One region of the Peribacillus sp. R9-11 genome, then DNA from elsewhere that is predicted to be linked to it. Evidence: riboswitches for the same ligand, from Rfam matches in the RefSeq annotation. Region 1 holds a riboswitch; each other region holds the start of a gene.
What was found. A riboswitch is a leader RNA that binds a small molecule or an ion and turns the genes downstream of it on or off. The one in region 1 is predicted to bind S-adenosylmethionine.

Region 1 (3,158 bases):
CCCGAGAAATATCTACAAATTCTGAGTAGATATCGACAAAATTAGAAGCTTCTAAATAGCGATTTGTTTTTGCTGATAAGTAGACATACTATAGAATTCAAACTCTACCGAGTGTTTTTTAATTAAAAGAAATAAACTCTTCTAAGGAAAGAGCTTTTATAATAGTGCTAAAGATGAAAAAACACATGTGTAGTCTTCCTTCGCTGTAATAATAAATAACTTTTATTATTACAGATATGAGGGCAAAGGGTCCTCACACATTTAAAACAGATGCAAAAAAGTTTATAACCGCATATATATGGTACTATTTATTATTGTTTTTTCTTTTTTGATACTAAACGTACCGAAAGTTTGCTATCAAAAAATGGTCAAAAACTCAAAAATAAACGTAAACCCCAATCAAAAGATTATAAGAGTGGGGGGCGCAGGGAGCTCCCCGCATGGATAAGGCAGACCGTGAGTAGCAACCTGAATAGTGAGTTTGCCAAAGGTTTGCCGTTATTTCATCAAGATACAGAGCTTTCCTTATGAGGAAGGAAGTCCTAATCCTGACTGACTTCGTAATGTTTTCGTTTTTTTGTAATAGAGTCTATGCCTAGGTTACCCGTATACATGGTATGCAGGGCAAAATCTGACCTGTCTTAAGGTATAGTTAAATGAACGATTAAAAATTATACTGTAAAAATATTTTAGATTATTCAAAATAGAGTTGACATTAGTAAAATTTGAATATATAGTGAGGAACATAATTAAATAAATACGTTATTTCTTATCAAGAGATGTGGAGGGACTTGGCCCTATGATACCTCGGCAGCGGGTTTTTACTTTTGTAAAAATACTGTGCTAATTCCAACGGACGAAAGTTTGAAAGATAAGAAGGAGCTTTTCTTAGATAATTAAATTAAGAGTTTACTCTTTTTTATTTCTAAAAGAGGCCTCTTCTGTCTGATGACGGAAGAGGCCTCTTTTGTTTATTCAGAATGTATATGGTTATTTGGAGAATTGGTGCAATTATTCGTAAGTTTCACGCACTAATCGTGAATTGTGAGCAATTACTCGTGAGTTTGACAGATTAACTCGTGAGTTTCGCGCAATTACTCGTGAGTTTCACACATTTACTCGTGAATTGTGAGCAATTACTCGTGAGTTTCGAAAATTTAACCCTATCATTATGAAACTTTGCAAAGCTCTTCTCTGGATAATGAATTCGTACAAATAAACAGCGTGGGGGGAGACAGAATGATTGAATTTCAAAATGTTAAAAAGGTATATAAAACAAAGAAACAGACTGTTGAAGCTTTGAAAGGAATTAATTTGACAGTTGAAAAAGGCGATATTTTTGGTGTTGTCGGTTATAGTGGAGCCGGAAAAAGTACGTTGATTCGGTTAGTCAATCTACTCGAACACCCTTCAGATGGACAGGTTATTGTTGGGGGGAAGGATTTAACCAAATTGAACCCGAAGGAATTACGGGCAGAAAAGAAAAAAATTGGCATGATTTTTCAACATTTTAACTTACTTAACTCAAAGACAGTTTTTGATAATATTGCCATGCCGCTAGTTTTATCGGGAACCCCTAGTAAAGAAATCAAAGAGCGGGTAGGCGAGTTGTTAGAGTTCGTTGGCTTATCAAGTAAAGCAAGGAGTTATCCGGAACAATTGTCTGGCGGTCAAAAGCAACGAATAGGGATTGCTAGAGCGTTGGCTACCAACCCATCGATTCTTTTGTGTGATGAAGCGACGTCAGCATTGGATCCACAAACAACTAGTGCTGTACTGCAGCTCTTAAAAAAAATTAATAAAGAATACAATATTACCATTTTGCTAATCACTCATGAAATGTCTGTAATTAGGGAAATTTGCAATAAGGTTGCGGTCATGGAAGGCGGACGCGTGGTTGAACAAGGTTCGGTTTTCGAAGTTTTTGCGAAGCCCCAAACAGGTATCGCAAAAAACTTTGTACGAACTGTTATTCACGACGAGATCCCACAAAGTTTCCTGAAAAATACCGGATCATATATTCCGATTATTTGGAAAATTAACTTTATTGGTACTACATCAGGCAATCCTTTACTTTCAACCATCTCGAAAAAATATGATGTTCATTTAAGTGTTTTATCAGCTAATATTTCTGAAATTCAAGAAACACCTTTTGGAAATTTAATTATTGAAGTGACAGGGAACAAAAAAGAGGTGGACAAGGCTTATCAATATATTAAAGATGAGGGGATTCTCGTCCAGGAGGTGCAGATAAATGGGTAATACGCTTTGGGGAATGGAAATAACGGCAGACCAGCTGTCGACAGCTTTCGGTGACACACTTTATATGGTAGCCATCTCATTGATATTTTCCGGGCTGATTGGACTTCCGCTAGGAATCTTACTTGTCATTACAAGAAAGGGTCACATCCTGGAGAATAAATGGATCTTTAATGTATTGAACCCGGTCATCAATATATTGCGGTCGGTTCCTTTCATCATCTTGCTTGTAGCACTTATTCCGTTTACCAGAATGATTGTCGGCAGTGCGATCGGAACGAATGCGGCCATTGTTCCGCTAATCTTTTACGCGGCTCCTTATATTGCCCGGCTTGTGGAGAACTCCCTGTTGGAAGTGGACAAAGGGATCATCGAGGCAGCTCAGGCGATGGGGGCGACGACATGGCAAATCATTTATCGCTTTTTGATTCCCGAGGGACTTAGTTCGTTGATCCTTACATTTACAACAGCGACAATTGGCCTTGTTGGATCTACGGCCATGGCAGGTGCTGTCGGTGCAGGTGGGGTAGGAGATTTAGCCTTAGCTTACGGTTATCAAAGGTTCGATACGATGACGATGGTCGTCACAGTAGCGGCGCTCGTGATCATCGTTCAATTATTGCAATCCACCGGGAATTTTGTTTCAAGAAAAATCAGAAGAAGATAAAAATAACAGGAGGTAGGAGAAATGAAGAAAATCTTATTAACGATCATGGTATTGGCATTGGCCATTGTGGCTGCAGCATGTGGAAACAAAGCGGAGTCAACAGGTAATTCAGATGATGTGAAAACAGTGAAAGTCGGTGTCAGCAGCGGGGATACGAGAACATGGGAATACATTGTTGACTTAGCGAAAAAGGATGGGCTGAATATCGAACTTGTTACTTTTAATGATTATA
Region 2 (3,158 bases), 2.6 Mb from region 1:
GTTAACGGCATAATTCCGACGAAAATCGGAGTATCTATATGTTTTGTCGCTTCATAAACCTCTTCAATCTGATCGACTGAATAAATCGGTTGGGTCAAAAAGGACTGAGCACCGCAAGCAATCTTCTTTTCCATCCGCTGAACGGCCTTATTCAAATATTTCACATTTGGGTTAAAGGCAGCCGCAATTTTAAAATTTGCCCGTTGACCAAGACTTTGACCGGAATAGGAAAGACCTTCATTAAATTGTTTTACCATACTAATTAAGTCAAATGACGATAAATCATAGACTGAAGTTGCACCTGGGAAGTCCCCTATTTTTGAAGGATCACCAGTGATAATCAGAATCTCGTTCAACCCCACCGTTTGAAGCCCCATTAAATGTGATTGAAGGCCAATTAAGTTCCTATCACGGCACGTAATATGCACCATTGGATTTACATCTAATTGGTTTTTCAACAAATTGGCCAGCGCCTCATTAGATATCCTCGGCGAAGCAAGTGAATTATCAGCTAATGTAATCGAATCAACACCCGCATTTTTTAATGCCTCCGCACCAGCCATAAAACCTTCAATTCCTAATTTTTTCGGCGGATCAAGTTCAACAAGAATCGTTCTTTCAGTTTTGGCCTGCTCATGCAGGGGTAGTTCCAGTTCTCTATGATTCACTTCAATTATTTCGATTTCACGTGCTTTCGTCATTTTTTCTTCTACTGGAACTAAACTCCCAATCGCATTTTTCACAGATTGAATATGAAGTGGTGTTGTTCCACAACACCCACCGATTATCGTGGCACCCTGCTCACGAAGCTCAAGGGCACTTGAGCCAAAATATTCAGGCACTGCTTTATAAACTAGTCTTCCATCCACGTAATCCGGTAGGCTAGCATTTGGATAGATAGCGATAGCCGCATGCTTTGGCAAAGTCACTTCTTCCAAGGCGCGAATCATATGATGTGGACCTAGACGGCAATTCACACCAACAACATCAGCACCCAATTGCTCGAGTTTTTGAAATGCTTCATTTAAATGGATCCCATTTTGAAGATTACCTAATTCATGCATCGATACATTTGCAATAATTGGCAATTCCGTTTCTTTTTTAGCAATTTGCAACACGGTTTCAAGTTCTTCCAGATCATAAAATGTTTCAAGGAGAATCCCATCAGGATTTTCTATAAGCAGACTATATAGCTGCTCACGAAAACCTCGCTTAATTTCTTCCATGCTTAAATCCGATTTACGGATACTTCGCTGAGCCCCTATAGTACCAAATACAAATGCATTGCCTTTTGCAGCTTTTTTAGCAAGGATAACTCCCTGTCGGTTAATTCGGCTTACTTCATCTTCAAGACCATGCCTTTTCAATTTATTAAAGTTGGCTCCGTAAGTATTCGATTGTAGAATATCAGCACCTGCTTCTAAATAGGCACGATGAATGGATTCAATTTGATCAGGATTAGTGCAGTTTAATTCCTCATAACATTGATCGATTCCATATGAGTATAATAATGTTCCCATTGCTCCTTCTCCAACCAGCATTCTTTCTTTCAATTCTTTACGAAAATCCATATGTACACCCTCTCTCAAAAACAATTCTGTTTTTGTCGTTTTCTATGAGTATGAGAGAAAAGAAAAAAAACCTTCTCAAAGAAGAAGGTTTTTTGAAACATTCTCCTCATCTATCAAGCTCTGCTTGCTGGATTTAGCACCTTTGCCTAAGCTGGTTGCTGAGGTTTCCTCGGGCCAGTCCCTCCACCTCTCTCGATAAGATCCATTTATAAAGTTTTCTTAACATTTCAAAATTTGTTTATATTTAATTTACATTAATAATCTGTCAATTTCAATAGTTTGATAGTCATTTTTTTCTTTTCTACTAAGATCATACATCCTTCAAAGTTTAAACTCTCTTTAATATCCTTTGTTTCCAGTCCACCGCTAACGAATCTACAGAAAGTAGAGCATGAGCTCCATCCTGTCCGTCTCGATTATGCAGGATCACTTCAGTTGCATAATATACAGAGATGTTTTCTTGAAGTCGATCTAATAAAACAATTTCATCTTGTTTTTTAATAACTCCTTCTTGAATGACCTTTGCAAAATAACCAGTAAAACTTGTTTTCATCACTGATGTCAAAAACTTAGGTTCTTGGTTAAAATGAGAAATAGTCGAGCAAGGAATTCGTCCTTGGGTGATCTGAACAATTGTCCCACCTATTTGATAGATATCACCGATATACGTTTGAGTTTCCATCATCCCAGCTACTGTTAAATTCTCACCAAAAGCAGGGATATCAAGCTGTTTAGAGAATTTTTCATTCCAAAATGAGTAATGCTCAAAAGGATAAATGCACAATGCACGGTCAGGGCCTCCATGGAACTTTAGATTCCCTACTCCGTCTCCAACTATTCCTGATTTTGTTACGGTCACATTATCCAAAGTTTTTTTATCCATAGCTGATAAAATCTTAACATTCGAAAACATTTCCTGTTTAGGCTTTCCGGCTTGAAGGGACACGATTTTTCCATTTTCCAATTAACATCTTCCAATCCTATTTACTTTATATCATCCTTATATGAATACATTATACTAAAAATTCATTTTATTCTGCATCTATTTTAATTACTTTACTATTTCAGAGAAGATAAAAACGTCTACTTCCGGGAGAAATGGTGGAAAATTACTGATTTTCAGAAAAATCGTACTATAGTTTCGGTAATTTGGTTGCTATTTCAGAATTAAATATGGTAGAATATGAACACAATATATAGTCGAAAAACAAAATTGGTCGCCTATATGTTGATTTCACGATTAATTTCCTCTTTGTCGCTCTTCAGGGAGCGAATTTTTTTGCCTTCTTCAAATCCACTACTCAATCCCTACAATAAAGATCAGCCATATATCGCCTTACTGAATGACACTATCATCTTCAGAATAATATTTTGCTCTGCTCAGAATCACTCCATTAAAACACATCAGCCTAAAACACTACCTTTTCTTTTTAAATTCTCAGCTTCTTCTCTGTCAAAAAGAACCATTTCGTTTTTCTTACTAAAAAAACCAAGGGTTTTAATTCACATTCTTCCTCTACCGCATAGATTAGTCCTACAAATATCTCCACGGGCAACCCAATTATCTATACAAAACACAAACTTTAT
Region 3 (3,158 bases), 970 kb from region 1:
ATCATCGTGCCTACTACTTCTCCCCAAAATGGAGTCATACATAACCCCTCCTCTTATAGAATGATGCCTTACCAACAAATAAAAGGAGATTCACAGCAGAACTTTCCTCAAAAAATGAGTATGTCTGGTGTGAATCTCCTAATCTCCGTCACATGTATTAACTTGTAATGTAAATATACTAGGTAGTGAAAACGCTGTCAATTAATTTATATAAAAACAAATGATTTTTTCTGTATTTTTTTTCCTCTATCACACATCAACTCCTATCTGAAATTAAAACATCTCCCATAATTCAGTTTTTGAAGTCGTGATTGACGAAGCTCCTGCCTCAAGGGCATTCAGGACTTCATCTGAAGAACGTATGAGCCCTCCAGCAAAGATAGGAGTTTGTAAGCGTTCCTTTACCTCTTTAATCATCCAAGGCATTGCGCCAGGCAAAACTTCGATATAATCAGGCTTTGTTTTCTGTACCAGCTTATAACTTTTCTCTAACGCATGTGAGTCAATTAAAAAGATTCGTTGAATGGCAATAACACCCTTTTGCTTCGCTTTCAAAATCACGCTGGATTTTGTTGAAATCAGGCCATATGGGCAATACTCCTGACAAATAAATTCTGTAGCGTATTCATCACTTTTAATACCATGAATTAAATCGACATGATAAATCATTTTCTTATTATGCTGCTTTGCCATTAAGCTTACATTTTTCAATTGTGATATATGCAAATCAAGAAACACACCTATTTCATAGGAACTTTCTAGAAATCTTTCGAAATCCTTCATGCTTGCCGAAGCAGGCAAAATTTTCTGGTCCATTCATTTTCCCCCTTATCTACCGGAAAAACTCAAAACTTTTAGTTATTTAGTATATTTTAAAGAACTTGATTTATCAAACACAATATTTCTTATTGAAGAATCGTCCTTTACCATATCCTTACACTAACATACCTGGTATCCCCTTTAAAATAGTACAGGTAAGAATGCTATCATTTCCTTAATTGCTTACCCTTTCTTCAATTCATCATAATGAAAGTTTAATTTTTAATGCACCTTCCACCAACTCATACGATTTAATAGTGCCCACGGGTATTCTTTTCACGATGTTCCAAGCATTAAAATTCATTTTGATCATTCTATTTTCAAATTCAAAAAATGGCGGTCTGTTAAATATCTTTTGGTTAATAAAATTCCTATCAATAGGCTTCATTTCTACTAATTCAAATGAAATCGTTCTTTTTTCCACGTGAATCGGTTTTAATGTAATACGGAAAGGCACGTTTTTCTTAAACATCATTTTTTTCACTTCCGTCGTTCCGAAAAGCACTATATGTACTGGCGTAATCTCGACTTTAACATCCTGCTCACCTGATTTCATCTTTATAATTCGCTCTAGCATAGACGCAGTTAACGTTATCGGTAAACCATTCCCGGAAATATTAGATGGATTGAACGTATTCATCGTGGTTTTCCCCCTCCAACTTAACTTACAGGTAACTTCATTCCATATGGAACGTCAGTTATAGCATATGCTGTCTTCACGAATGTAGTTAACCCTTCATAACATGCAAGGTCCTGGTGAATAATCGGCATATTCTAAATTTTACACCTTTCACCCTTGACCTTTATTAAAACTATCTGTATAGTCATACTTAATTTAATAGACAACTCTTATCAAGAGAGGTGGAGGGACTGGCCCTTTGATACCTCAGCAACAGACTTTAATGTACTGTGCTAATTCCAGAAGTGTAAAAACTTGAAGATAAGAAGAGTAAATTGCTTAGTAGCCAACACCTCTTCTTTTTTTAAAAGAAGAGGTTTTTTATTTTATAAAAAGAAAGAAGGAATGAAACATGTCAATCACTATAACAAAGGCACCATTTAGAGCAGATCACGTCGGGAGTTTATTAAGACCGGATAATTTACATGATGCTAGAAAGCAATTTAAAGACGGCACAATTACTGCAGAGCAACTTCACGAAGTTGAAACGGAAGAAATCAAGCGGATTGTTGATAAGCAAATTGAAGTTGGATTAGAGGTAGTAACGGACGGTGAGTTTAGACGCACATGGTGGCACTTTGACTTCCTAGAGCATTTAAATGGAATCGATGGGTATGTAACTGAAAAAGGTCTCACATTCGATGGCGTGGAAACAGAGAGATACAATATTCGCAATACTGGGAAGGTTTCATTCAATCCTGAACATCCCTTCATTCATGACTTTATTGAATTGAACAAAATCGTTGCCGGACGTGCTGTTACGAAACAAACCATTCCTAGTCCCAATCAATTATTTGCTGTGGGTGTTTATAATGAAGACATCTACCCTGATATCGAAGACTATGCAAATGACATCATTAAAGCGTATCAATATGCTTTAAAGGCCTTTTATGAAGCTGGTGTACGTTACTTACAATTGGATGATGTTTATATTGCTAGACTTTCCTCTCCAGAATTTCAGTTCAAAGATGGAAAATACTCTAGAGAACAATTAATTGATTTAGCATTGCGCGTAATTAATGGGGCTTTGGAGGGAAAACCAGAGGATTTGGTCGTCACGACACACTTATGTCGCGGGAACTATCAATCAACGTGGGCGTTTGAAGGAAGCTATGCACGTATCGCACCAACATTATTGGCAAAAGAAAAAGTAAATGGATTCTTCCTGGAATATGACGATAACCGTTCAGGAGATTTCAAACCGTTAGAATACATTCCAAATGGCGGAGCACGAGTTGTTCTAGGAGTCGTCACTTCAAAAAATGGAGAAATCGAAGACAAAGAAGCAGTTATAGCTCGTATTAAAGAAGCTTCACAATTCGTGCCACTCGAACAATTATGCTTAAGTCCACAATGCGGATTCGCTTCCACCCATCATGGCAATAAGCTAACGGAAGAACAACAATGGGAAAAGTTGAAATTTATTGTTGATGTAGCGAAAGAAGTTTGGGAATAAAGAAATATTATAGAAAGAGCAACGCATTCAAATAAAGCGTTGCTCTTTCTATATTGTCTATATATCAGCATCCTCTATTTCATGAGGAAGTTTGAGTTATTAATCAAAATGCAATTTATAATCCTCTGCTTTAATCAGTTTTAATTTTTTCGAGAATATATAGATAAGACCTAGGTTCAATACAATCGGAAGAATAAAGAAAGT
Region 4 (3,158 bases), 1.4 Mb from region 1:
TGTTTTAGTCTTTTTGAGATCAGGGCGTTGTAAAGCTGCGGTATTAAAGGAGAGAAATCCTGAATTGGATTTAACTGCACCTCCGCCTTTTACTAGCCACTGTCCTGTTAAAGCAGGTAAACAGGCAATCGTCCGAGTGCTCATCCCGCCATTATCATGATGCTGAAGACCATTTCCAATCCGAATCATTGAAGGGGAAATCGCCCCATACATCCTAGCTAATTTGTATATGTCTTCTACGGGAACGCCTGTTATGTCAGAAACCATTTGTGGCTGATATTGCTCAAGATGATCTTCTAGCTCTTCATAACCAATCGTATATTCCTCTAAAAACGATCGATCCACTAGCTTTTCTTTATAGAGTATATGCATGATTCCTAATGCTAGTGCACCATCAGTCCCTGGGAGAATGGGAATGAACCAATCGGCCATTCGTCCGGTTTGATTTTTATGAACGTCAATAACAATGACTTTAGCTCCTGATTTTTTTGCTTTTTGTGCGAGTGTTACTTGATGCATATTTGTACTTACGGCATTGATTCCCCAAAAGATGAATAACTTAGTTTCGGTCATCTCTTCTGGGTCTGTACCGTAGCTCCCCCCCATTGTGTAGCGGTAGCCTGTTGAGCCAGCAACTGAACAGATGGTCCGGTCAAGTTGACTTGATCCGAGGCGGTTAAAAAAACGGCGATCCATTCCTTCTGCAGCGAGTTTCCCCATATTCCCATAGAAACTGTAAGGAAGAATGGTTTGTGCCCCTTCCTCTGAAATAAGATTTTTCCAATGATTTGTGATCGTTTCGATCGCTTCTTCCCAACTAATAATGGTGAAATTCCCCTCACCTTTTTTTCCCACGCGTTTTAAAGGATTCTTAATTCTCTTGCTATCATAAATCCGTTCACCCATATTCCGAACCTTGTTGCAAATATTCCCTTTCGTCACTGGATGATTTGGGTCACCACTAATTTTCTTGATTTTTCCATCCTCTTTGTGTACAAGTAAACCACATTGGTCTGGGCAATCAAGAGAACAGACAGAAAGGACTACACCATTTTCTATATCTTTATATGATTGCATGTCAGTATCCTTTCATGAAAAAAATGATTCATAGATTATATCATACGGAGAGAATATTTAGAAAGTTCAAATAAATATTGACTTCCGTTTTGAAATTCATTATATTTGGTATATTCTATTAATTGAAAAAATAGTTAAACCAATATAATATTGTAAAATTTCTATCAAGAGAGGTGGAGGGACTGGCCCTTTGAAGCCTCGGCAACATTATTGTGCCAATTCCAGCAAGCGAAGCTTGAAAGATAGAAAGAGTGGCCTTTTATTTTATTGTTGTGAGAACGATATTATGAAGTAATTATCTCTTTCCGTCTTAGCGGGAAGAGATTTTTTTATTTTTAAGAAGTGAGTTACTGACAGGTAAAGTCGTTACATAAAGGAGAGAGATGTAAAAATGAACATTCTAGTAACAGCACCATATAACGAAGCGGGCATCAAGGAATTAAACGAGTTATTTGGAAAGGCTACCTATCAACCTTGGAAGGAAAATGGAAGGGCCTATAACGAAGTAGAGTTGATCTCTTTATTAAAAGAGTCTAAGGCGGAGGGGTTAATTACTGAGTTAGATCAAGTAACAGAAAAAGTATTCGCTGAAGTACCTGAATTGAGATTTGTGGGTGTGTGTCGTGGCATGCCTTCTAATGTTGATGTGGAAGCTGCAACAAAAAGGGGACTTCCCGTCTTTTTCACTCCAGCACGTAATGCTCAGGCTGTTGCAGAATTATTTGTCGGTAATCTCCTTACATTTTTAAGGCATACCATTCCTTCCAATCAATGGTTGAAGGAGGAAAAATGGAATGAAGACTATCTCCAAGCCTATTTAAAGTTTAAAGGAAATGAAATTTCTGGGAAAACAATTGGAATGGTGGGGTTTGGGGCCGTGGGCCAGCGAATTGCAGCGGTTCTTGAAAGTTTTCAATGTTCGATAAAATACTATGACCCTTATGTAGAGAGTGATAATCCTAATCATGTTCGGGCTTCTTTAGAAGACGTTTTTTCGACAAGTGATGTGGTATCCATACACCTCCCTAGAACAGAGGAAACGATCGGGATGATCAATGAACACTTTTTGGGACTGATGAAAGAAGAGGCAATCTTTGTAAATATGTCAAGGGCTGTCGTGGTTGAAAGAGATGCGCTTGTACAAGTATTAAAAGCACAAAAGATTAGGGGGGCGATATTAGATGTGTTTTATCAAGAGCCGCCTGAACAAAGTGACTATGAATTAATTAAATTGCCCAATGTATTAGCTACTCCTCATCTTGCCGGCGCAAGTTATGAGGTTGAGGATCATCACGTCTCAATAATGAACCAAGCGTTAACAAAGTGGACAACACAACATACTCTTCAGATTCCAACTCTATATAACAGAAAAAATCTAGAAGTTAAGTCATAAGAAAGAAGAGTGAAAAAAATGGCTATAAAAGAAGGTTATTTAGTATTTGATATCGGTACTGGAAATGCAAGAGTGGCTATCGTTGAGACAACAGGTGAAGTCGTCTCTATTGAGAGAGAGGATATACAATATGAAATTGAACCTCTTTATCCTGATAGTCGATACTTTTCACCTGAATTACTTTGGAAACAGCTTATTCAATTAGCAAAAAAGGCGATGGCTAAAGCTCAGCACATTTCAATCAAGGCAATAACGTCCACTAGTCAACGGCAAGGAATTGTTTTGCAGGATCAGGATGGGCACTCGTTTATCGGGTTACCTAATATTGATAATAGAGGCCGCGAATGGGAAAAGGAGTTTTCAAATCAACCTTTTATTTATGAAAGGGCAGGTAGATTACCCTCTGCATTGTTTTCAGCTTTAAAGCTGGTCGCCCTGCAAAAGAGGCAGCCGCAATTATGGGATAAAATTAAATACTTTACAAGCATCAGTGAGTGGGTTGCCTATAAATTAAGTGACGTGCTCGTCTATGAGCCATCACAAGCGACCGAAACACTGCTATATGATGTTCAGAAACAAGAATGGTCAGAGGAGTTGTGTGAACAATTCGGGATATCGGTAGACTTGTTACCCGAATTAAAATCGTCTGGTTCGATCCTTGGTGAAATTACACCGAATATGGCTCAGA

Region 2: another riboswitch for S-adenosylmethionine. It lies ahead of RE409_RS16455 (bifunctional homocysteine S-methyltransferase/methylenetetrahydrofolate reductase); the one in region 1 lies ahead of RE409_RS01745 (methionine ABC transporter ATP-binding protein).
Region 3: another riboswitch for S-adenosylmethionine. It lies ahead of RE409_RS24640 (5-methyltetrahydropteroyltriglutamate--homocysteine S-methyltransferase); the one in region 1 lies ahead of RE409_RS01745 (methionine ABC transporter ATP-binding protein).
Region 4: another riboswitch for S-adenosylmethionine. It lies ahead of RE409_RS22415 (2-hydroxyacid dehydrogenase); the one in region 1 lies ahead of RE409_RS01745 (methionine ABC transporter ATP-binding protein).

What each region holds. Positions count from the first base shown of each region.
Region 1 is NZ_CP133763.1:339,732-342,889, forward strand. It holds SAM riboswitch class I at 767-878, shown strand; gene RE409_RS01745 (methionine ABC transporter ATP-binding protein) at 1,240-2,262, shown strand; gene RE409_RS01750 (methionine ABC transporter permease) at 2,276-2,926, shown strand; gene RE409_RS01755 (MetQ/NlpA family ABC transporter substrate-binding protein) at 2,948-3,158, shown strand, end outside.
Region 2 is NZ_CP133763.1:3,408,013-3,411,170, forward strand. It holds gene RE409_RS16455 (bifunctional homocysteine S-methyltransferase/methylenetetrahydrofolate reductase) at 1-1,571, opposite strand, end outside; SAM riboswitch class I at 1,675-1,773, opposite strand; gene RE409_RS16460 (MOSC domain-containing protein) at 1,900-2,535, opposite strand.
Region 3 is NZ_CP133763.1:5,068,600-5,071,757, forward strand. It holds gene RE409_RS24625 (MIP/aquaporin family protein) at 1-38, opposite strand, end outside; gene RE409_RS24630 (glycerol-3-phosphate responsive antiterminator) at 274-816, opposite strand; gene RE409_RS24635 (hypothetical protein) at 1,022-1,459, opposite strand; SAM riboswitch class I at 1,666-1,766, shown strand; gene RE409_RS24640 (5-methyltetrahydropteroyltriglutamate--homocysteine S-methyltransferase) at 1,851-2,954, shown strand; gene RE409_RS24645 (PTS sugar transporter subunit IIC) at 3,054-3,158, opposite strand, start outside.
Region 4 is NZ_CP133763.1:4,613,164-4,616,321, reverse strand. It holds gene RE409_RS22420 (molybdopterin oxidoreductase family protein) at 1-1,077, opposite strand, end outside; SAM riboswitch class I at 1,236-1,326, shown strand; gene RE409_RS22415 (2-hydroxyacid dehydrogenase) at 1,469-2,470, shown strand; gene RE409_RS22410 (FGGY-family carbohydrate kinase) at 2,489-3,158, shown strand, end outside.